3 regions of the Robbsia andropogonis genome follow, and region 1 is predicted to be linked to each of the others. Evidence: predicted binding sites of a transcription regulator. Region 1 holds the regulator's gene; each other region holds the start of a gene.
The links. Region 1 encodes LexA, which represses DNA repair genes until DNA is damaged. Its sites were predicted from a motif close to ACTGTATNNNNATACAGT; they were not measured.
Positions count from the first base shown of each region.

Region 2: imuA (translesion DNA synthesis-associated protein ImuA) is a predicted target of LexA. The motif match lies at 3,768-3,785, and genes of this name have one in related genera.
Region 3: SJQ66_RS26035 (PA0069 family radical SAM protein) is a predicted target of LexA. The motif match lies at 2,615-2,632, and genes of this name have one in related genera.

Region 1 is NZ_CP139170.1:1,934,239-1,941,361, reverse strand. It holds gene SJQ66_RS22120 (ATP-binding protein) at 1-1,886, shown strand, start outside; gene SJQ66_RS22115 (asparaginase) at 1,873-3,012, opposite strand; gene lexA (transcriptional repressor LexA) at 3,298-4,041, shown strand; gene SJQ66_RS22105 (hypothetical protein) at 4,054-4,458, shown strand; gene SJQ66_RS22100 (hypothetical protein) at 4,776-4,928, shown strand; gene SJQ66_RS22095 (hypothetical protein) at 5,075-5,329, opposite strand; gene SJQ66_RS22090 (hypothetical protein) at 6,123-6,755, shown strand; gene SJQ66_RS22085 (hypothetical protein) at 6,816-7,031, opposite strand.
Region 2 is NZ_CP139165.1:104,494-111,616, forward strand. It holds gene SJQ66_RS05180 (ATP-binding protein) at 235-2,541, opposite strand; gene imuA (translesion DNA synthesis-associated protein ImuA) at 3,811-4,509, shown strand; gene SJQ66_RS05190 (Y-family DNA polymerase) at 4,439-5,896, shown strand; gene SJQ66_RS05195 (error-prone DNA polymerase) at 5,903-7,123, shown strand, end outside.
Region 3 is NZ_CP139170.1:2,874,360-2,881,482, forward strand. It holds gene rplS (50S ribosomal protein L19) at 1-363, opposite strand, end outside; gene trmD (tRNA (guanosine(37)-N1)-methyltransferase TrmD) at 513-1,277, opposite strand; gene rimM (ribosome maturation factor RimM) at 1,342-2,040, opposite strand; gene rpsP (30S ribosomal protein S16) at 2,053-2,322, opposite strand; gene SJQ66_RS26035 (PA0069 family radical SAM protein) at 2,671-4,287, shown strand; gene SJQ66_RS26040 (Lrp/AsnC ligand binding domain-containing protein) at 4,313-4,810, opposite strand; gene SJQ66_RS26045 (D-amino acid dehydrogenase) at 4,981-6,270, shown strand; gene SJQ66_RS26050 (acyl-CoA dehydrogenase) at 6,353-7,123, opposite strand, start outside.

The DNA.
Region 1 (7,123 bases):
CCTATTCCGAAACGCTGTCGTTACGTATCAATGGACAGCAGTACGAAGGCTGTCATTGGCTTGTCGCCTTGGGCGAATTAGGTGCTGATTTTGGCGTTGCAAACGCATCGGCACCCGGGTCGGCAATGCTGGGCGGCTGGATCGACATGACCGAGCGCAAACGGATGGAACGCGCGTTACGGCAGGCCAAAGACGACGCGGAAGCCGCGAACCGTGCGAAGGTCATGTTCATGGCGGCGATGAGTCACGAAATTCGTACGCCGATGAATGTCATCGTAGGCGTCCTGGAATTGCTCTCAGCAGACAATCGAACGACCGCGCCGCTGAAACGGCAAGCGGATGTCGCGCAGCGTTGCGCGACATCCCTGATGACGTTACTCAATGATCTATTGGAGTTCGCCCGCACGGAAGTCGATGCGCTGCGCCTTGACTGCCACCCGGCCTCACTCATCGCACAGATCAACGATGCCGTGGACTTCTTCCGGCAAAGCGCACGGAATAAAGGCCTCGACGTCATCGTGGCATGCGACACCACGATACCGAATACGTTGGTGTTCGACGCGTCCCGGCTAAGACAGGTCCTGACGAATCTGCTAAGCAACGCGATCAAGTTCACCGCGACGGGATATATCACTTTGCGTGTAAGTCGCGTAACCTCGCCGGCCTCGGCAGCGCCCTCACCGGAAAAGGCTGCCGATCCAACCACGAGCGACACGCCCCTGACGACATCGCGCTTACTGTGGTTGACGATCAGCGTTGGCGACACAGGTCCAGGGATACCGGAAGATCTTCGTCCGCTCCTGTTCCAGCCGTTCCAGCAGTTGTCACACGACACGTTCCGTCGCCATGGCGGCACCGGCATGGGGCTTGCCATCTCGAAACGCATCATCGAAGCCATGCAGGGAAAAATCGATGTGGAGAGCGAGCTCGGTGTGGGAAGCACGTTTTCAATCACGCTGCCTTTTGACACGGGGGCATCGGGCCCGGACAAACTTTCCACTGCATCGCTCATGCTTCCGCCTAACGCGGACCCGCGTTCCATGATCCACTCGCACGTCGAGGCATCGCATCCGCACGCCTTGCGACCGATAGTGCCACCCCCGTCTTTTCAGGTCAGCCTGCAATCTGGCGCACACGTCTTGATCGTCGACGATCACGAAGCCAATCTATTGTTGCTAAGCACACAGCTTTTACAGCTTGGCCTTACGCCCATAACTACCTCGACCGTGGATCAAGCGCTAGCGTATCTTGACCCACCATCCCTTGAAAGGGCGGTGGCGTTCGATGCGGTGATAACCGACTGCAATATGCCAATTCAAGATGGCTATGCATTGGCACGCGCTTGCGCAGATCAATGGCCTCAATTGCCTGTCATCGGATATAGCGCCGACGATACGGAAAGTTGCCTGGAAGAATGCCTGCGCAGCGGCATGCGCGGCAGACTGACCAAACCGGTCACGTTGGCAACACTGCGCGCGCATTTTATCATCGCGGCACCGCCCGACACGCCGCGAAAGATCGCGTCGAATGCAGACGAGACCGTCATGACGATCGCACTTGGCGATCCGGAATTTGCGCGCAAATTGATCGACATCTTCGAACAGGGCGTGATGAAATCCCTTCCGACCTTTTCCGACGCCGTGCATGCGCAGGATGCGCAGCGCATACGCGACATCGCGCACCATAACAAAGGGCCGGCCGCAATGCTGGCGCTGCATCGCTTCGTCGATGCCTGCAGCACGATCATTGCACAGTGCGCCGAAGCAGCGGAACCCGACTGGGAAGAGATGCAGGCGCTTTACGTCCGAGCCTGCACCGCGGTGGAGGCTGAGTTGCAGTCCATCCGTGCAGCGCTCGCCGACCGCCGGCCCCTTACGCTTGACTGAAGAACAACCGTAACGTTGAAAGATCGGCCACACCCACTGAAAGCGCCAACATCAACCGGATGCGCGCTTTGTACGGGTTCAGCGAACCGCTCGCGACAAAACCTGCTGCTTCGTCGTCGACTGCGGCATTCAACGTGACACGCACGTCGGCAGCACGGCTCGATCTGACCACTACCACGCCCGCTGCCGTCGCGCGTCGCAACGCCGCCATCATCGGGGCGTTGATCGTACCATTGCCTGTTCCAGCGACGACGATGCCGCGCACCCCCGCGGCAACGAGTGCCTCCACCAGCCGGGGGGATGCACCCGCATACTGCGCGACCACCTCGACCGCCGCCAGCATGGTGGGTATGAAAGTGCTCGTGCGCACCTTATCTGACAGCGCCGCCGCGCGCGCCGCGCCCGGCTCGATCTTGGTCGCAGCGTCCGCCGGATGTCCTTCTGCCGCTTCGCGCAGCCAGCCAACGCGTCCGTCTTGCACCCATCCCAACGGACCACCAGACAGCGATACAAAGGCATCCAACGCATGACTGCTGATCTTGATCACATCGCGCGCCGCGTGGACGCGATTCTGCAGCGTGACCAAAACGCCCTTTCCCTTCGCCGTGCACGTGCCCGCCAACGTGACCGCGTCGAACAGATTCGCCGGGCCATCCGCGGATAGCGCCGTGGCCGGCCGCATGGCTGCCGTCAACACGATGGGCTTGCCATCGTCCAGAAGCAGATCCAGCCAATACGCTGTCTCTTCCAACGTGTCGGTGCCGTGGGTGATTACGATGCCATCGACATCATCGCGCGCGCGCGTGGCGCGCACGACCGCCGTGAGTGTGCACCAGAATGCCGGGTCCGCATCCTTGCTGTCGATCGATGCCACCGCGATGGTCTCGATTGTGGCAATACGTGCCAATGCCGGCACGGCACCGACGAGTGCGTCACCACCCAGCGCACCGGCCGCGTAACGTAGCGACTCACTATCCGACGCGGCGGCGCCAGCGATGGTGCCGCCGGTCGTTAGCACCACGATCCGCGGCAGCGCGGCCCATCCGGTGCGAGGCGTCGGCGTGGCGTTCGTAATAGAGGAATGAGCTGGCAGAGCGCCATCGGTGCGTGAAGAAGCGTCGGTCATTAGGAAAAGTCCTTGGATCACATCGCGGTCAAGTCGGAAACGCGGCGACGGCGCGCGCGAGCGGTGCATATCAGGGCGGCAGTGTGCCAGACAACGCGAACGATGTAACGTGGCCGTGGCCACCTTTGCGTAGGCGCTTCCATTTGCCTCGTGCGGATTTATCGTACCGTGTCACGTACGTCGCTTTCGCGCGACGCGCAACCCTTTCCAACGGATTCCGCGAAAATAGTTGCGTCAAAAAAAATACTGTATAGAATCACAGTATCGCATACAGGAAATCGAGACATGCTCAAGCTTACCGCGCGCCAACAGCAAGTATTCGATCTGGTCGTCCAGGCAATCGAACGCAGCGGTTTTCCACCAACGCGCGCCGAAATTGCCACGGCGCTCGGCTTCAGTTCGGCCAATGCGGCGGAGGAGCATCTACGTGCGCTGGCGCGCAAAGGGGTAATCGTGTTGTCGCCGGGAGCGTCACGGGGCATTCGCATCGTTCAAAACACCGACGACAGCGCCGCGTTCACGGATGAACGCGCAGCAACTCGGCCCCGGCCGGAATCGGCGGGAGTGTTGCCAAGAGATATAGACCGTTCCTCGCCGCGAGGGGGCGTTGCACTCGCGGGCATGCTGTCTCAGGCCACCGCGTTGTCTTTGCCGCTAATTGGACGCGTTGCGGCGGGAAGTCCGATCTTGGCTCAGGAACACGTTTTGCAACAGTACCAATGTGATCCGACTTTATTCAGCAATCGTCCGGATTATTTGTTACAGGTGCGTGGCCTCAGTATGCGAGACATCGGCATCTTGGATGGTGATTTACTTGCAGTACAGCGTCAAAACGATGCCCGCGACGGCCAAATTGTCGTAGCCCGTCTCGGTGACGAAGTGACTGTGAAACGATTGAAACGCATACCGGAGGGTATTGCATTGCTTGCTGAAAATCCTGATTACCCGACGATTGTCGTTGACCGTGAACGGTCCGACTTTGCACTCGAAGGGATTGCGGTAGGACTTATTCGACCGACGCCCCTTTGAAGGAGATACATCATGTCTAGGCTCGTTCGCTTGTTTTCTGTCGATAGCACCATTCACGCCTTTGGCCGCCTGCGTGCAGACCGCGGTCGCCTGTCATGTCGCGACAAAGCGAATCTGGCGGCACGTGCCACGGCACCGGTCCTTGTCAATCGAGATTCGGATGTCACACCCTCGCATCAGTCGATGAATGCAGGGGCTGTTGTCGCCCGTACTGCGGCACTACGTCCGACTGTGCAAGCCGTCGCGGCGGCGACTCCCCGCCCTACCGTACGCGTCTATCGCCGTACCAGTGGGATGACGATGGTGGGTAATATAGATGCAATTTGCCGGATGATTGACCGGTGCATCGCAGATGAGCGCGCGGCCTTAGCATCGAGGGGTGGTCTTGTAGCTGTCGCAACGCTTGCAGCCGGCTAAACATTGCCGAATATACCCTGGCCCTCAAGCGCTATTCTGTTCGCATTCCTCATTAATGTAGAAATTAGACAATGCACTTTAAACATAGGTGCAAAGAATCCCCCTACTGGCGTGAACAATAATGGGAGCTCAGGTACGGTTTTTGCCTATCTACAAGGTAGCTTAGTCATGCGCTTGCAAAGCTAACTCGGATTTGTTTCTGTTTGCTGATTGTTCGCCCTATCGGACGTTCTATTGGAGAGACAGAAAAGTGGCACCCAGCGTGTGTTCGAAAATACGCAATTTTGCGTTTTGAAGTACCTGAAGTGGAGGATAGTATGAGCGAAGACAAGCAATCTCCTGAGAAGCCAAACCCAACGACGCACAGCGACAACCGGGATAGCGCACTGCCTCACCGAGATGATGGAAATCGAAAAATGGCGCCAAACGACCTGCGCGATAAGAAAACAGATGAGCCACCGGTTGGCTGAGACAGTACCAGTCTGACGCATCGCAGCATGCACGATTTGTTTGCTAAAACAACACTTTGAATTAGCCCGCGGTCTGCGTTTATAGCGCTTGTCGGCAAGTCGTATCCTTGGCGCGGCGCCCCACCTCATCCAGCGATTCGCGCCTGTTAGCTTGACCGGCCATCTCGTATCGGCAGTACATTTATAGCCGGTTTTGCGGGAGGTATGAAGCCTTTTTCATAAGTCGCTCCCTTATCAAACAAGACACCACCGACGGTTACCATCATGCCTCGGTCCGCCGGCGGGATACGCTCCCAATTCCCCGCCAGCCATAGGGCCCATTCGACTGTCAGCGCTTTGACTGCGTCGCCGGAAATCGCGCCGGCTTGGTCGAACGCATCAATGAGGGCTTCTTGCTTCATCCGTTTTGCTCCAGGAGGTTCCGGGATGTCCATCGTCACCCTGAACAGGCCGACATAGCTGCTTGCGTATCCAATTTAAATAGCGACATCCTGACTTCGCCACGCAGCAACTACGCCGAAGTTGCTGTCTTTACAAACCCGATGACAGCCCGCTGTAGTCTCAGGACAAGGGGAACTCCATTCAGCCTACGCGTCTTTCTTCAGAGGCGTAATTGCTACGATGTTGCTTACGATACTACGGGTTTTTACACAATTGCCACGCAGCCACACGAAAAGTGAGACGCATTTGCTCGGTTGAAAGCAGAATGAAGGTTATTTGGAGCGTTTATTTGTAGATTATTTCACTACAAGCGACACCTTTCAGGTCATCGTCATGCGTTCAACTGTCTCGTTACGCGTACTGTACGAAGATACACCGTGGTGTTGAAGCCGTGCTCTTATGCTTGTAACCACTTCTTATCGGGTATTCCCGACGTCGTAAGACGCGACATGCCATAATCGAATGGCTTTTTTATTGAATCCGCTTGGCCGCCTTGCTAATGAACGCGGGCGCAACGCTGAGGGGTCATACGAGCACTGAAGCGAACACTGGACTGCACGAAGTCAACTGCGTGCGTTGAGACCGACGGTAATATCGCCTAGACGAGAATGCCGCACGCGTGGGTCTTTATGCAACGCGTCGCCAATGGGCAGCATTATTTAGAGACTTATGCCGACTCCACCTATTCCGGAAATGCAATATGTAACGCAGCGGGCCGCATCCCCGCTGAAAAAAGAAACAATGCCACGGTGTATGCCATTGCATAAACGCGGTAGGAACGCCGCCGTTGCGATAACGGCGGCGTTGGCGATAAGCGGATGTATCGATGTCCCGATAGGCTATCAACAGGCAGCGATGCTTGCACAACCGGGTCCTGGGCTGGCGCCAAAGGCCATTGTCGTCGTTCCCACGGATTTGCGAGGTGCCAAGACCGCCTTTCGCCCTGGCGGAAATTGCGCCGGTTATTGGTTTATGTCCAAATCGGGCGACGCAATCATTAACTCGGTACGGGCCACGTTGATGGGAGCCTATCCGGAAGTCGTCGTTGACGACGGCGTCAGTGATATCGACTCGGCAGGGCCAGCGGATCGGTACGTATTGAGCGACATTGCGTTTACCCCAGAATTGCACGTCGGATCACAATTCGTGGGGACAGCGCATGTGACAATCAATATCGCGGTGACGCCTCAAGGACAGCGCCTACCTACCGTTCACGAAACGCTCTCCGGATTCGGCAGCGACCACGAGGATGGGGCCTGTCACGCAGCGGCATTAGCCGTGTCGCGCGCAAGCCAGCATGCACTCCATGACGCGATGGTGGTACTTGCCAAAAACATCGTCAATCCGCAAGCCGAGTCTGAAATAATTCGTAGTGGATTGCGTTAAGCTGACACGCAAATGAAAAGACCGTGCACATTTCCGCGCACGGCCCTTCTTCAAGCTGCCTTAATGGCTTACCAGACGATCACTCACAGGTGCCGACGATGTTGCCGACGTCAGCGTGATAGTTGCCGGCTTGACGATGCTGGTTTTGTTATCTTGCGTTAACGGATCTTCTCTCTCGATTGCGTGTTCCCGCAAGACGAGTAGCACTACGCGCCATACGCCGCCGGCCAAGACGCTTACCGCACTCATGGCGGCCCAACCAAACAATTTGCCCACCGTCGTTCTTCCCGTAGCACATCGTAGATGGACACATCCTTTCAATATTGGAATATGGTGTGTCCGCCCTTTGGTCTCAACGCTTTATTCAC
Region 2 (7,123 bases), on a different replicon from region 1:
ATCCCTACCCTGTATCACTGGGTGCAAGCTGATGGCGTACGGTACTGCAGTCGGCAGCCATTCGGCCCTAGCTGCCATCCGGGACTCACCGTGCCGATGACCTCAAAGGGCGCCTGTACCGTCAATCGCAGCCGCTCGGGGCGTGTGCGTCCGACATGTCGAACTTTGCGCATACGCCGTCGCCTGACGTCCTCGACAACAAAGCTCCCCGAGACAGTTATCTGAGCATGGATCTTAATTTGAGTTCGCAACTTGAACCATTTCGTCATAGTGCTTCTTGTCTACCTCTTCCACCCACTGAAAAATGCTTCCGATTACACTATGGCTTTCACCGGCCAAGTTCTCTGCCGATTCCTCAGTGATTTCGATCACATCGCTATGTGAATATTTGTTGATAAAACGGTATATTTTTTCCTTAAGTTCGGAGGTCGTTATCGTGCAATCTTTTAGACCAACGTCCATTAATTGACTGATGTCGCTCCGTCGCTTTGGGTATTTGAAGGTAAAAAATGACTCGATAAGCTTGCGAGCAAGGTTGGCCGTTAAAAAGGCTTGATCTCTGTTAAGAGTCTTATGCTCCCTGTATTCATATAGTTTCTTGAAAATATAGTGATACTCCGAGCCATAATTTCTCAGGGAGTCATCGGCGTTCACAAGCAAAGAATGGCGAGGCGACCCTGGCGGAGCGTCTAGGCGATAGAAGAAGCAATTCTCCGATTTGCCTTTGGCAATCCTATTTCGGTTTGTTCCAGTAAACCAGTCTCTCACCAGCTTGAAATAGGTGAAGTTGTGAGTTAGCACGAAAAGTTGCTTCGCTTCCAAGCATTGAGTTCTCAGAAACGAGTAGGCATGAAACAAGTGATTTGAGTCGAAGCTTGAGACCGGATCATCAACGACGACAATCGTGTCCCTGACATTGTTTCCGTTCTCTTTGAGCTTCGTTATGAAGTAGACAAATGCAATCGCAGTCTTCTCACCTTCGCTCAAATTCCCATCATGTTCACCTATCCCATTTCGGATAATCTCATAGCCCTTCTTCTTCTGATTAAAGCTCAGGCAGAGCTCAGAGCGGCCGATGAAGCGATGTAAGATGTCGTTGAATTCTTTTGCCCCAATTGTCTCATTTGAGAGAAGCGCCTCTATCGCACCGATTTCGCGAGCGAGTTTTTCAATATCCTTGTAGTCATTCTCTGCCTCAGCCTCAAGATCATTGCATTTCTTCTCACTTGCCTCATAGTCAAACTCCTGCACCTCTGCCGCAGCAAAATGAAGCTCTAGTGCAACCTTGCTTTTTGAGGTCTCAGCTTTGAAGTTCGAAGTTTTGTTGTTGTGCTTACTGACGAGTTCAACGGCCGATTTTATGATGTTATTGAATTTTGTGACATCATCTTCAATCACATCCGAAATCTGAATGTCTGTCTTTGCAGGATCTGTGATTTTGGCTTTCAGAGCTTCCCGCCATCCTTCAATCTGCTGGTTGATCTTTTGGGCAGCTTCTGTGTACTCCTTTTGCAGCGCCTCTGAATCACCCGAGAACTCTTTATAGAACTCCGTCGCTGCAGGCAACCGATTGGCTGGAGCACCTTGAGACTCAATCCAGGTTGCGGCACCCTGAAGCCGGTTCTGGAAATCTTTAAATTCTTTGCTGAAGTGCGCGGCAAGTGCTTCTGCACGAAGCGGAGTGAACGGTGAGCCACAAAACTCGCAGGATTGCGAGGCATGGTGTTTATGAATTTCCAAGCCAGCTTGAACCCAGTCGCGGATGTCGGGGTTGTCGGTCAGGCGCTGGACAGCTTGATTGACGGCTGTCGTTCCGATTAGGTCTCTGAGGCGAACCGCCGCCTTCTTGAAGTAATCAGGTTCAATGGCCGTTGAGGCGAAAGTAATGCTTGGAAGCTGGTCGGGTTTGGAGGCATTCGTCAGCTCAATGACCTTTTCATCTGGAAGAACCGACTCGGCTTTGCCAATTGCATCGCCGTTTCTTTGAATGAAAGAGGAGAGCTTGCGACGATCATAATTCAAATAATAGTTGTCGCTTGTGTCAATCGCCTGAAGTCCCAGCTTCATTTTCTTTGCAGCATTGGTCAGAAACTTCTCCAATGCTTCGCGCTGTTTTTTGACGTCGCTTAGCTTCTCATTGTAGGACTTTCTCTTTGACTGAAGATCGCCCTTTAACTTCTCCAGTTTCTGCAATTCATCAATCTTTTCTTTTGCAATCAGGAGAATGCTTTTTACCGATTTATCCCAATCAATGTTCTCGTGAATGAAGTGTTGGTTGAAAACATGGATGTTCAATTGAGATACGGGAATAGTTGTTTCCGTGATGGTTGACCCATTCTCTAAAGTAATCAAAAACTGAGCTGTGCTGAAGCGAGGAATCAAGGAGCCAAGTTCAAGACAAGAGAACAGATTCGACAGAGTTGACTTCCCCGTTCCATTCCAGCCATAGACGAGATTGTACCTGCCGAACTTTTGAATCTGCGTGCCATTGAAATCGGTGAAGATACCGAAATTCTTCAGACGGTTGATGCAGGCGATCAATTGTATACTCCTCTTTTTTTGTCTTTTTAACGCGATCGTAACTGGCTCATGTAAAAACGCAATACTCCCGATGTCACCGAAGCATTGTCATTAAATCATGATTAAAAGTTATCGTGAAACCAATCCGCATTAGTGTCAGCTTAAGCCGACAATGCCATATGCGTCATCGGGGATCGAGTGGCAGCTGATGAAGTACGGCAGTCACACAAATGTCCGAATTGCGGCGGTGACAAAAGACGCTTCATGCCGGCTCGCGGTCCCTGCCATTCTCATAATCGCGGCCGACTCGTCCGTCACAAAGAGCATAGTTAAATCTTCTTTTATTGAAAGAAGATCCTCAGTAAAACGGAAAGTGCGCTTGTGTTTAATCAAATCCCATGGCACAAGGGAAAGTTAACCGGACGAGTACCGCCGCTCAAGCCCAAAGAAATCTGCGCAGTCCGCACGATGCCACAAATGTCCTCGAATGTGCGAGAACCCTATCTCGTAACAGTGTCGCTGGGACGTAGTCCGGCTCGTCGCAGATCATTCACGCTTGATCCCTCACGTTGGATGGATCTCGAACTGCTTGCGAAGTGGTCTGGAATATCAGAGGCCGAGGTGCTCGGACGCGCAATTTCGCTATTGCACCACGAGCTTACAGACTCGCTAGATTCGAAGGAGCGAGAAAAATACTACGGCGTTTAGAACCCGAGTGCCCTTATTGTTTCAAAAATCCGCAGACGCTGGTGAGCGCTCACATTCGCGAGCAGTACCAACACACTCGCCATGACAACCACGGCACCAGCCGCGATCAAGGGACGAAATCCTCGGCAAACCGTCAAAGCGGGAGGGAGGACATTTCACGCCCAACTCTCGCCCGTTTTCTCTCGCGTAGAACGTGGGTTCTCCCCCTACCCCAGATCGGATCGCCTGATCGATCGTATCCGCACCAAATGCCGCGCGCATCTCGTCGATCCAGCGGGTGACAACGGGCATCTCTTCACGTAAAGATCCGCGCTTTTTATGGGTTTGCCCGCTGTCGCCGCTCATCAGTTGTTTGATATTGCTTTTAGGGTATTGCGTTTTTGGGACGCGCATTTGCGCAACTACCGCATCGCGAGCAAGCCATTCCGGCGAATGACACGGTACCGCATCCGTAAAAATTACGGCATCGCGCCATCCAGTTTCATCACATTGACGACGCTTCCCGCGTGGCGTTTGCCAAAATCCCAAACGTGAATGATACTGTGCATCCATACAGCCTTATTGCCTAGCGCTCCGATCATCATGATTGTCGCCCCCGAATCCATTCATCCAGCGCTGTGGCGGGCCTCCTCCCTTGGCCGGGGTGCCACGCGCTGCCTGGCGTCAGGACATGCGCATCTGGATACCGAATTGCCGGGTGGTGGCTGGCCCGTCGGCACTTTGGTCGATCTACTTACTCCACACGCAGGAGTCGGCGAGGTGCGGCTGCTGCAGCCCGCGTTGACCTCCCTGGGAGCCCGTCCCATTTTCTTCGTCTCGCCGCCCCATAGCCCGAGCATGCAGGCCCTTGCCAATTGGGGCGTACCGACAGGCGGGCTCCACTTGGTCGAACCGCAAACCTTAGCCGACGCGCTGTGGTCGACCGAGCAGATTTTAAGGGCCGGCACCGCCGGTGCGCTGTTGTTTTGGCAACCACAAGTGCGCTCCGAAGCGTTGAGACGACTGCATCTGGCCGCACAAACCAGCGAGACGGCATTTTTTATGATCCGGCCATTGAATGCAGCCAATCTGGCCTCGCCCTCGCCGCTGCGGCTGCGCCTTGAGCCCGCGCCCGATGGCGTGTCCGTGTTTTTCTTGAAGCGGCGTGGCCCCACGCGCGACGAGCCGCTTTTCGTGCCGCTTTACCCCTCACCTTTTGCGAGCAAGCGTCATGCGCCTGTGGATCGGCGTACATCTCCCCTACCTCTGCCTCGAAGCGTATCGGCCGACCTGGACGCCTGATGGCGCCGGTCTGGTTGTGCTTGAGCGCGAGAGCGTGCTTGCGGTAAGCCGCGCGGCACGTGACGCAGGCGTGCACCCAGGCATGCGGCGCGCCGGCGCGCTCACGCTCGCGCCTCACGTCACCCTAGTCGAGCGCGATGAGCTGCGCGAGGCCGCGGTGTTGCAGGCCCTTGGGATGGCACTGCTGCGCTTCTCGCCGCAGGTGACGCTTGCAAGCGAGGCGACGGTGTTAATGGATATCGGGGCGAGCTTGCGCCTGTTCGGCGGCATCCGAGCGCTACGCAGGCACGTGATCGACACTGTCAAAGTGCTCGCGCTGACGGGCCGCGTGGCGCTCTCGCCGACCGGTACCGGGGCGTGGCTTCTCGCCAGGCGCGCGCAAATTGCGCTAAGCGAGACGTCGTTGCGTCGCAAAATCACACCCTTGCCGGTCGCGCTGTTGCCACAGGCGCGACCGGCGGCAACATGGTTAGCAGGCGTCGGATGCCACACCTTGGGTGCGGTACTGCGCCTGCCGCGCGCAGGTCTGTCGCGTCGTGCTGATCCTGGCCTCTTACTGGCGCTCGATCGGGCCGTTGGCGCCGTCCCTGAAGGCTTTGCATGGCTGATACCGCCGCCGACATTTGATGCCAGGCAAGAACTACCTGATCGCACGGATCGCGCCGATCTGATCGCCTGCTACGCGCAAGCCCTTGTGGTCCAATTGACCGGTTGGCTGGCCGCGGGTTTTCGGGCGATTACCGCTTTGACCATACTGCTTGAGCATGAGCGCGGGCGAGACGCGGTCGCGCCGACAGAAATCAAGGTGATGTTCGCCGAGCCGGCCAACGAGACCACCCGTATCCAGCGCTTGATCAAAGAGCGCATTGAGCGCACCGAACTGCCGGCGCCAGCGATTGTGCTGCGCTTGCGCGTTGACGATGTTCGAGCTGCCGAGCAATTGAGCGACTCGCTCTTTCCTGAGCCCGGCGGCACTCCCGCCGATCACGCGCGCCTGATCGAGCTGCTCGCCGCGCGCCTTGGCGAGGAGCGGTTGCGCAGGCCCGCACCGATTGCCGATCATCGACCAGAGGTCGCCAACCGGTGGGTTCCCTATCATCGCCCAGGGACAATCGCGCCCGCGAAACACTTGCGTCGCCCGCTTTGGTTATTGGACAAGCCGATCGAGCTTAAAACCCGCAATCACCGCCCCTTCTACGGAAGTGCGCTGCGTTTGGCATCCGCACCTGAGCGCATCGAGGCTGGCTGGTGGAGCGAACCATTCGCCGCGCGCGACTACTTCGTCGCGCAGGGCGCCGACCATCGCTGCTATTGGATCTATCGGGAACGCGGCAGTCTCTCCGACGATACCGACCCACGCTGGTTCCTGCACGGACTGTTCGGGTAAAGCGCCATGCTCGCATCCGTCTTCCTACCCGCCTACGCGGAGCTTCAATGCTTCACGAATTTCTCGTTCTTGCGCGGCGCATCGCACGCCGAGGAACTGGTAACGCGCGCCAAGGCACTCGGTTATACGGCCTTGGCCATCACGGACGAGTGTTCGCTCGCGGGGGTGGTTCGCGCGCATGCGGAAGCGAAGGCGGCGGGCATGCCGCTGTTGATCGGAGCCTATTTCCAACTGAGCGGGCCGGATGGTCAACCCGATGCCTCACTCACGATCCTTGCCCGCAACCGGGAGGGTTACGGCAACCTCTCAGAATTCATCACGATGGCGCGCACGCGCGCGGACAAAGGCACCTACCAGGTTGGCCGGGACGACTTCGCACGGCCCGCACGCCCTTATGGCCATCTGCGCGCCCTTCCCGACTGCACCGTGATCGTCGGCACTCCGTCTGGTGCCGGAGAGGTGGACCAAGCGTTTTTAACGCAAGTCGGCTGGGCCCTTGACACGTTCGGCGCGCGACTGTGGATCGGCTTGGCGCTGCATGGCGGACCAGACGACGATTTACTGCGCGAGCGCGCCGAGAGCGCCGCCGCAGCGTACGGTGTGAAGATCGTCGCGCTCGGCGGGGTGTACATGCACGTGCGCTCCCGAAAGCCGCTTCAAGACACGCTCACAGCTACGCGACTGCGCAAGTCGATCGCCGAGTGCGGCTATGCGCTGGAGCCCAACGCCGAGCGGCATCTGCGTGCGCGTCTGCGCCTGGCTAACGTGTATGCGCCGGCGATGCTTGCAGCAACGCTCGACGTCGCCGCGCAATGCGCTTTCTCGCTCGAGACGCTGCGCTATGAATATCCGGACGAATTGGCTCCCCCCGGCGTCACCCCCGCTGCCTATCTGCGCCAGGAAACGTATATCGGCGCGTGTCGCCGCTATCGCAACGGCATTCCCTATGTCGTACAGGCGCAGATCGAGCACGAATTGCAACTCATCGCGGATCTGAAATACGAGCCCTACTTTCTCACTGTCTACGACATCGTCCGATTTGCCCGCGAGGAAGGCATTCTTTGTCAGGGCCGCGGCTCCGCCGCCAACTCGGCTGTCTGCTATTGCCTGGGTGTCACCGAGGTCGATCCACAGCGCGGCAATATGCTGTTTGAGCGCTTTATCAGCAAGGAGCGTAACGAGCCCCCTGACATCGATGTCGACTTCGAGCATCAGCGGCGTGAGGAG
Region 3 (7,123 bases), 940 kb from region 1:
CTTGCGGACCAGCTTTTCCTTGATACGCGCCTTCTTGCCGGACAGCGCGCGCAGGTAGTACAGCTTCGCACGACGCACGTCACCGCGACGCTTGACTTCGATGCTGGCCAACTGCGGCGAGTACGTCTGGAAGGTACGCTCGACGCCTTCACCCGACGAGATCTTACGAACGATGAACGACGAATTCAGACCACGGTTACGCTTGGCGATGACCACGCCTTCGTAAGCCTGAACACGCTTACGCGTACCTTCAACCACGTTCACGTTGACGACGACCGTGTCACCCGGCGCAAATTCCGGAATGGTCTTATCGCCCAAAGCGCGTGCGATTTCTTCTTTTTCGAGTTGTTCGATCAGATTCATGATTACTCCTGAAACCATCTTGCCGACGTTGTATACCGCGCTGATGCACGAGGCCTCGGCAGAGGATGGGGAAACCGGCAGGAAATCATTCCTGCCGCCGTAGTCCGGCCCTATCGCGCCCGTCGTGTCATTGGCTTGAAACCAATCGTTCACGCCGGGTCCGATGAAGCCGGATTGGCGAGCCAGGCCTCATCGGCCTTGCTCAACAATCCATCGCGACGGGCCGCATCGATAAGATCCGGGCGGCGTGCCCGGGTTTTCGATAAAGACCGCTGGCGACGCCACGCGACAATCTGCGCGTGGTGACCGCCCAACAACACATCCGGCACCCGCACCCCTTCGTATTCCTCAGGGCGCGTGTAGTGCGGACAATCCAGCAAACCATCGACAAAGCTATCCTGCACCGCCGATTGGGCATCCCCCAGCACACCGGGCAGCAGACGAATCACCGCATCCATCAATGCCATTGCAGGTAGTTCGCCGCCCGACAGCACGAAGTCACCAACACTGATTTCCTCGTCGACACATCGGTCCAACAACCGCTGGTCCACCGCTTCATACCGGCCGCACAGCAACACCAGACCCGACTCCGCCGCCAGCGACGTGACCCGCTTGTGGGTCAACGGCGCGCCTTGTGGCGAGAGCATCACCACGCGCGGCACGGGGCGCCCCTCCGCCTGCTGCGCGGCTTTCGCCGCCGTAATCGCGGCATCAAGCGGCCGGGCCAGCATTACCATGCCGGGGCCGCCGCCATAAGGCCGGTCATCCACGGTGCGATGCGAGTCGACCGTGAAATCGCGCGGATTCCACGTGTGCAACGCATAGCGCCCCTGCTTGACCGCCCGGGATGTCACGCCCCAATCGGTCAAGGCCCGAAACATCTCCGGGAACAGTGTCAGCACGTCGAACCGCATGCTCGTCTCCGCCGGTCGCCCCCGATCCCCTGACGAGGTTCCAGGCGTACCGTGCTGCCGGGTATCAATAATCGACATCCCAGTCGACGACAATCCGCTTGCCTGGCAGGTCGACTTCCCGCAGGTACGCATCGACGAACGGGATCAGCCGTTCGCGCTCGACCGTCTGGCCGTTGGCTTCCTGCGAGTCATACGCCACCCGCAAGACCGAATGCGCACCGTTGTCCATCAGGTCGCAAACCCGGCCCAACGCCGTCCCGGCCGGATTCACCACCGCCAGGCCGAGTAAGTCGACCCAGTAATACTCGCCGTCAGGCAGCGCCGGAAAGTCCGCGCGGCGTACCAGCACCGCGGTTCCCTTCAACGCCAATGCCGCATCGCGATCGTCGCAACCAGCGATCGAAACCGCGACCGCACCGCTGTGCACCTTGGCACCCCGCACCGCCGTACGTCGCGGCGCCGACTCGCGTGGACCGCGCAACCACCAATATTTGGCGTTCAACATCGCGGCGTCGCCATCAGCGGCGCCAGCGTGCGGGAAAACCTTGACCTGACCGCGTACCCCGTACGCCTGGCCAATCACCCCTACCTCGATGAGGTCGTTCGGGAGAACAACCGGCTCAACGGGCACCGCATCGGCCTGTGCGACAACCTCGACATCGGCCTCGCGATGCTCATCGGCGGCCTTTTCCGTCGCCCGCCCCTTTGGGGCGCGCGGGCGGAAAGCGCCGAAGCCCGGCGCATTCGATCCTGACGACGTCAAACCTGCTCGCCTTTAAGCTGCTGCCGGCGCTGCCGCGACGGTCGCCTTGGCGGCTTCCTTCGCCAGACGCGCGACTGCGGGCGACAACTGTGCGCCGGTACCAACCCAGTACGTCAGGCGATCTTGCGCGATACGCAAGGTTTCGCCCTTTTGCGCGACCGGATTGTAGAAACCGATACGCTCGATGAAACGGCCATCGCGGCGATTACGCGAATCGGTCGCAACGATGTTGTAAAACGGGCGCTTCTTCGCGCCACCGCGGGACAGGCGGATGATGACCATACTGAATTCCTAGAAATCTGGTGTGTGTGCAGCGTGAAACACGCGATTATAGCGGGAATTTCGCTAGCTACCAAACACTTAGTGTGATGTCGGCGCTGTCGGGCCAGGTCGCGACCGCCGCCGCCAGCCTGCATGGCACCGTACGATTGGCGTCGTCACAACGAAATGTTGCGGCGGTGACACATGTCTCATGGCGATTCCGGCGATCCGCGGCATCAGTCGCCGATCCCCACTGACCAGGCGGAACGCGCCGGCCGAACGACCGATGCCGTACCGAGGACTTGCGAAAAATACTGTATACCCATACAGTATTCAAAAGGCCGCGACATATTGCTGGCGCATTGTTTCATGCCTTTCAACACGGAAGCGCTGCGACCAGCCTGGGACATGCCGCCGACCACTGGTATCCCAGGGTGGCATCGCGTTATCACGTACCGGCGCCTTACCATCACCGATATATCAGACATGCCTCATCGCCCCGCGCATATGACGCCGCCCCGCTCAAATGCCATCCGGTACGACACCGAGGCGGGCCGGGAGACGGCCGAAGACGATATCGGTCGCGCCGTACCGACTGGGCGCGCGAATGCGGCTCACGCCATTGCGTCGCATCGCGGCACGGGGGGCACGCCTTTCCATCCAGACAGAGGCAACACGATAGCGCGTGGGCGAGGCGCCGTCAGTAACCCGGTGCCGCGATTTCAGGGTTGGTCACGCGAGGCGGATGCGCACTGTCGGCACGATGACGAGGGTCGTCCGTGGGACGCGGCCGAAGGCGGCATCGACGACGACGCTGCCCATGACACCCGGTTGGCGCACGTTTCGTCAACCGACCATCATGACCGCGGTGGTGCACCACAGGACGGTGACAATGACATCAAGCATGTTCGCGACACCGCAAATGCTTCTCGTGAAAAGCCGATGATCCGGTTGCACACGATGGTGACCACGGAAACGGCGCGCACCATCATCGCCCGCAACACCTCTCCCGACGTGCCATTCGATCGCTCACTGAATGCCTATCGTGGTTGCGAGCACGGCTGTGTCTACTGTTTCGCCCGCCCCACGCACGCCTACCTCGATTTGTCACCGGGCATCGACTTCGAAACCAAGCTCTACGTGAAAACGAACGCGGTCGAGAAACTACGCGAAGCCTTCGATAAGCCCGGCTATCGCGCCGATGTGCTGGCGCTCGGGGCCAACACCGACCCCTATCAACCGATCGAGCGCACCTACCGCATCACGCGCGAAGTACTGGCGCTGGCCGAGGCTTATCGGCATCCCATCGCGATCACGACGAAATCCGCATTGGTGGTTCGAGACGCCGACATTCTCGAGCGGATGGCGCGACAGGGACTGGTGCGGGTGTTTATGTCCGTAGGCACGCTTGACGCGGAGATTGCGCGGAAACTCGAACCACGCGCCAGCACGCCGTCACGTCGCATCGAGGCCATTCGCCAGTTGCACGCGCGTGGCATTCCCTGCGGTGTCGTGGTGGCGCCGGTGATTCCCGCGCTGACCGATTTCGATGTCGAACATGTCATCCAGGAGGCGGCGCGTGCCGGTGCGCAGCATGCCGGCTATGTCATGTTGCGGCTGCCACTGGAAGTGCGGGATCTGTTTATCGCCTGGCTTGAAACGCACTACCCGGATCGTCGTCGACACGTATTGAGTCTCATCGAGCAGATGCGCGACGGACGGCATAACGATGCGACCTTCGGTCAGCGAATGCGTGGTACCGGGTTGTTCGCCGAACTACTGGCCCAACGTTTCAATATGGCTTGCCGTCGCCATGGTGTGAATGTGTCGCGGCCACCGTTGCGCTGTGATCTGTTTGCCGGCAGTCCCGCACGACTCGACGCACTGGCACGGCAGGAAAAACACCAGCGCCCTATCCGAAAGCAAACGCAAGCAAACGCGACCGCGATCGCCCCGTTGGTCCATCCTCAGATGAACCTGTTTTGAAGACACCGTGCAGGCGATCCGGCGCTTACTCGGATCGCTCGGCGATGGGAATGACAAGCGTCTCCTTGACCTCTTCCATCACGACATAGCTCTTTGATTGCGTCGCGCCCGGCAGTTGCAGCAATACATTGCCGAGTATCTTCCGGTAATCGGCCATTTCGCCTATGCGCGCTTTGATCAGGTAGTCGAAATCGCCGGACACCAGGTGGCATTCGAGCACTTCCGGCACCTTCATCACCTCGCGCCGGAACTTCTCGAACATATTGCCGTTCTTGTGGTCCAACGTGATCTCGACGAACACCAGTAGCGACGCACCGAGTTGCGCCGGGTCCACGCGCGCGAAGTAACCAATGATCACGCCATCGCGCTCCATCCGCTTGACGCGTTCGATACACGGCGTGATCGACAGTCCGACCTGCTCCGCCAGGTCCTTCATAGCCATGCGCCCGTCTTCCTGCAGCAACGTCAGAATACGTCGATCGATCCGATCGAGTGTACGAACGGCTTTATGTTGGGTACGCATGGGCGGTGTCGGAATGCGAAGAGCGGGAATGCGCGAATAATTGCTGAAAACCGGCAACTATTCAATAACAAAATCCGTGAATCTAGAAATAGTATAGCGACAATTACTAATGAATCGCCATGCCCCTCGACGTCCGCAGGGCATGCGGAAGATCTCCAACGGATGCCGCGATGAAAATCATCGTTCTTGGCGCGGGTGTCATCGGGACAACCAGCGCGTACTACCTGGCCCGCGCCGGCCACGACGTCACGGTCATCGACCGTCAACCCGGCCCGGCGCTGGAAACCAGTTTCGCCAATGCCGGTCAGATTTCCCCAGGCTATGCGTCCCCTTGGGCGGCGCCCGGCGTGCCACTGAAGGCGATTAAATGGATGTTCGCCAAGCATCCGCCACTGACCATCCGCCCGGACGGTACCGCCGCCCAATTGCGCTGGATGTGGCACATGCTGACGCAGTGCACGGCCGATCGTTACGCCGTGAACAAAGGCCGCATGGTCCGCCTGGCGGAGTACAGCCGGGACTGCATCCGCGCATTGCGTGACGAGACGGGAATCCAGTACGAGGGTCGCCAGGGCGGCACGTTGCAGTTGTTCCGCACACAGGCGCAGTTCGACGGTGCGGCGAAAGACATTCAAGTCTTGCGCGACGCGGGTGTCCCTTTCGAATTGCTCGAAGGCACCGCACTGGCGCAAGCCGAACCTGCGTTAGCGGCGGCCATCGGCAAGTTGACGGGCGGCTTGCGTTTGCCAAAAGATGAAACAGGCGATTGCCAGTTATTCACGACCCGCCTTGCCAGCATGTGCGAAGCGCACGGCGTGACGTTTCGCTATGACACACCCATCGAGGCCCTGGCGCTCGCCGGCGATACGGCGATCGGCGTGCAATGCGGGAACGAACTGGTGCGTGCCGACAAGATCGTCGTGGCGCTGGGCGCGTTTTCCACCGGCTTCATGCGTGGTCTCGTCAACGTGCCGGTGTATCCGCTGAAAGGCTATTCGATCACCGTGCCGATCACCAACGCCGCGCACGCGCCGGTATCGACGGTGCTGGACGAAACCTACAAAATCGCCATCACCCGTTTCGACGACCGTATCCGGGTAGGTGGCATGGCGGAGATTGTCGGTTATGACCGCACGTTGCGGCCGGCACGGCGCGCCACGCTGGAGATGTGCGTGAACGACCTGTTCCCCGGCGCCGGCAATACCGCTGAAGCCAGTTTCTGGACAGGTTTGCGGCCCATGACGCCGGACGGTACCCCCATCGTCGGCGCGACACCGGTACGCAACCTCTTCCTGAACACCGGACACGGGACGCTCGGATGGACGATGTCGTGCGGCTCGGCACAATTGCTCGCCGACCTGATCAGCGGGAAAACGCCGGAAATCGCCTCCGACGACCTCTCGATCTTCCGTTACTTGCGCGAACCCGCCCCACCGCGTCCCCGGCCTGCTTTCGCCTGACGTCTTTCGCCGGCGGCCTGGGCAGCCCTTCGCGACGGACCGCGGCAGGACACGGGCTTCGATCCGGTTTTCGCCTGGTCGATCAAAGCCAGTCGTCCGGCAAAGCGTAGATACCTTGATCGCCTCGCGTACTGACGATGGCGATCCGCCACGCGGATGTCCGGGGCATGACCTGTTCGGCAAAGCAACGCGCCAGCGCGCGCTTCGTCTCGGCAAATGCCGGCCCCACGTCGAACGCCAGCGGCGCGTCCCGTCCTGTATCTGACTTCTCGGCACCGTCCATGAAGCCATCGTCGAGGCCCGCGGCAAGCAATGCGGCACGCGCCAATTGCCATCCCGACAATGTCACGCCCGCGAGTTGCAGATAAGCGACGCTTCCCGCATAGGCGGCGGCAGGATCCGTCTGCGCGGCATTGACGATGAATTCGACAACGGCGGCATAGGCGTCGCGTGCCTGCGACAACTGCGCGGCAATCGACGACCACGCCGCGGCGGCCGCACCGGCATCGCGGCCGCCGGCAGCATGCAGCGCCGTAATGCAAGCATCGATGCACGACAGCCAGTGCCCGGCCGCGGCGCCCTCGTCCCGTACGGTCTTCCGGCCAACGAGGTCGTTTGCCTGGATTGCGGTGGTTCCTTCATAAATCGGCAGAATGCGGGCATCTCGCAGATATTGCGCAGCGCCCGTCTCCTCGATAAAACCCATCCCACCGTGTACCTGGATACCAATATTGGCCACCTCCACGGCCATCTCGGTGGACCAGCCCTTGATGATCGGCACCAGATAATCGTATTGCACCTGCGCGGCCTGACGCACGCCCGCATCAGGATTATGCTCGGCGTGGTCGCCTCG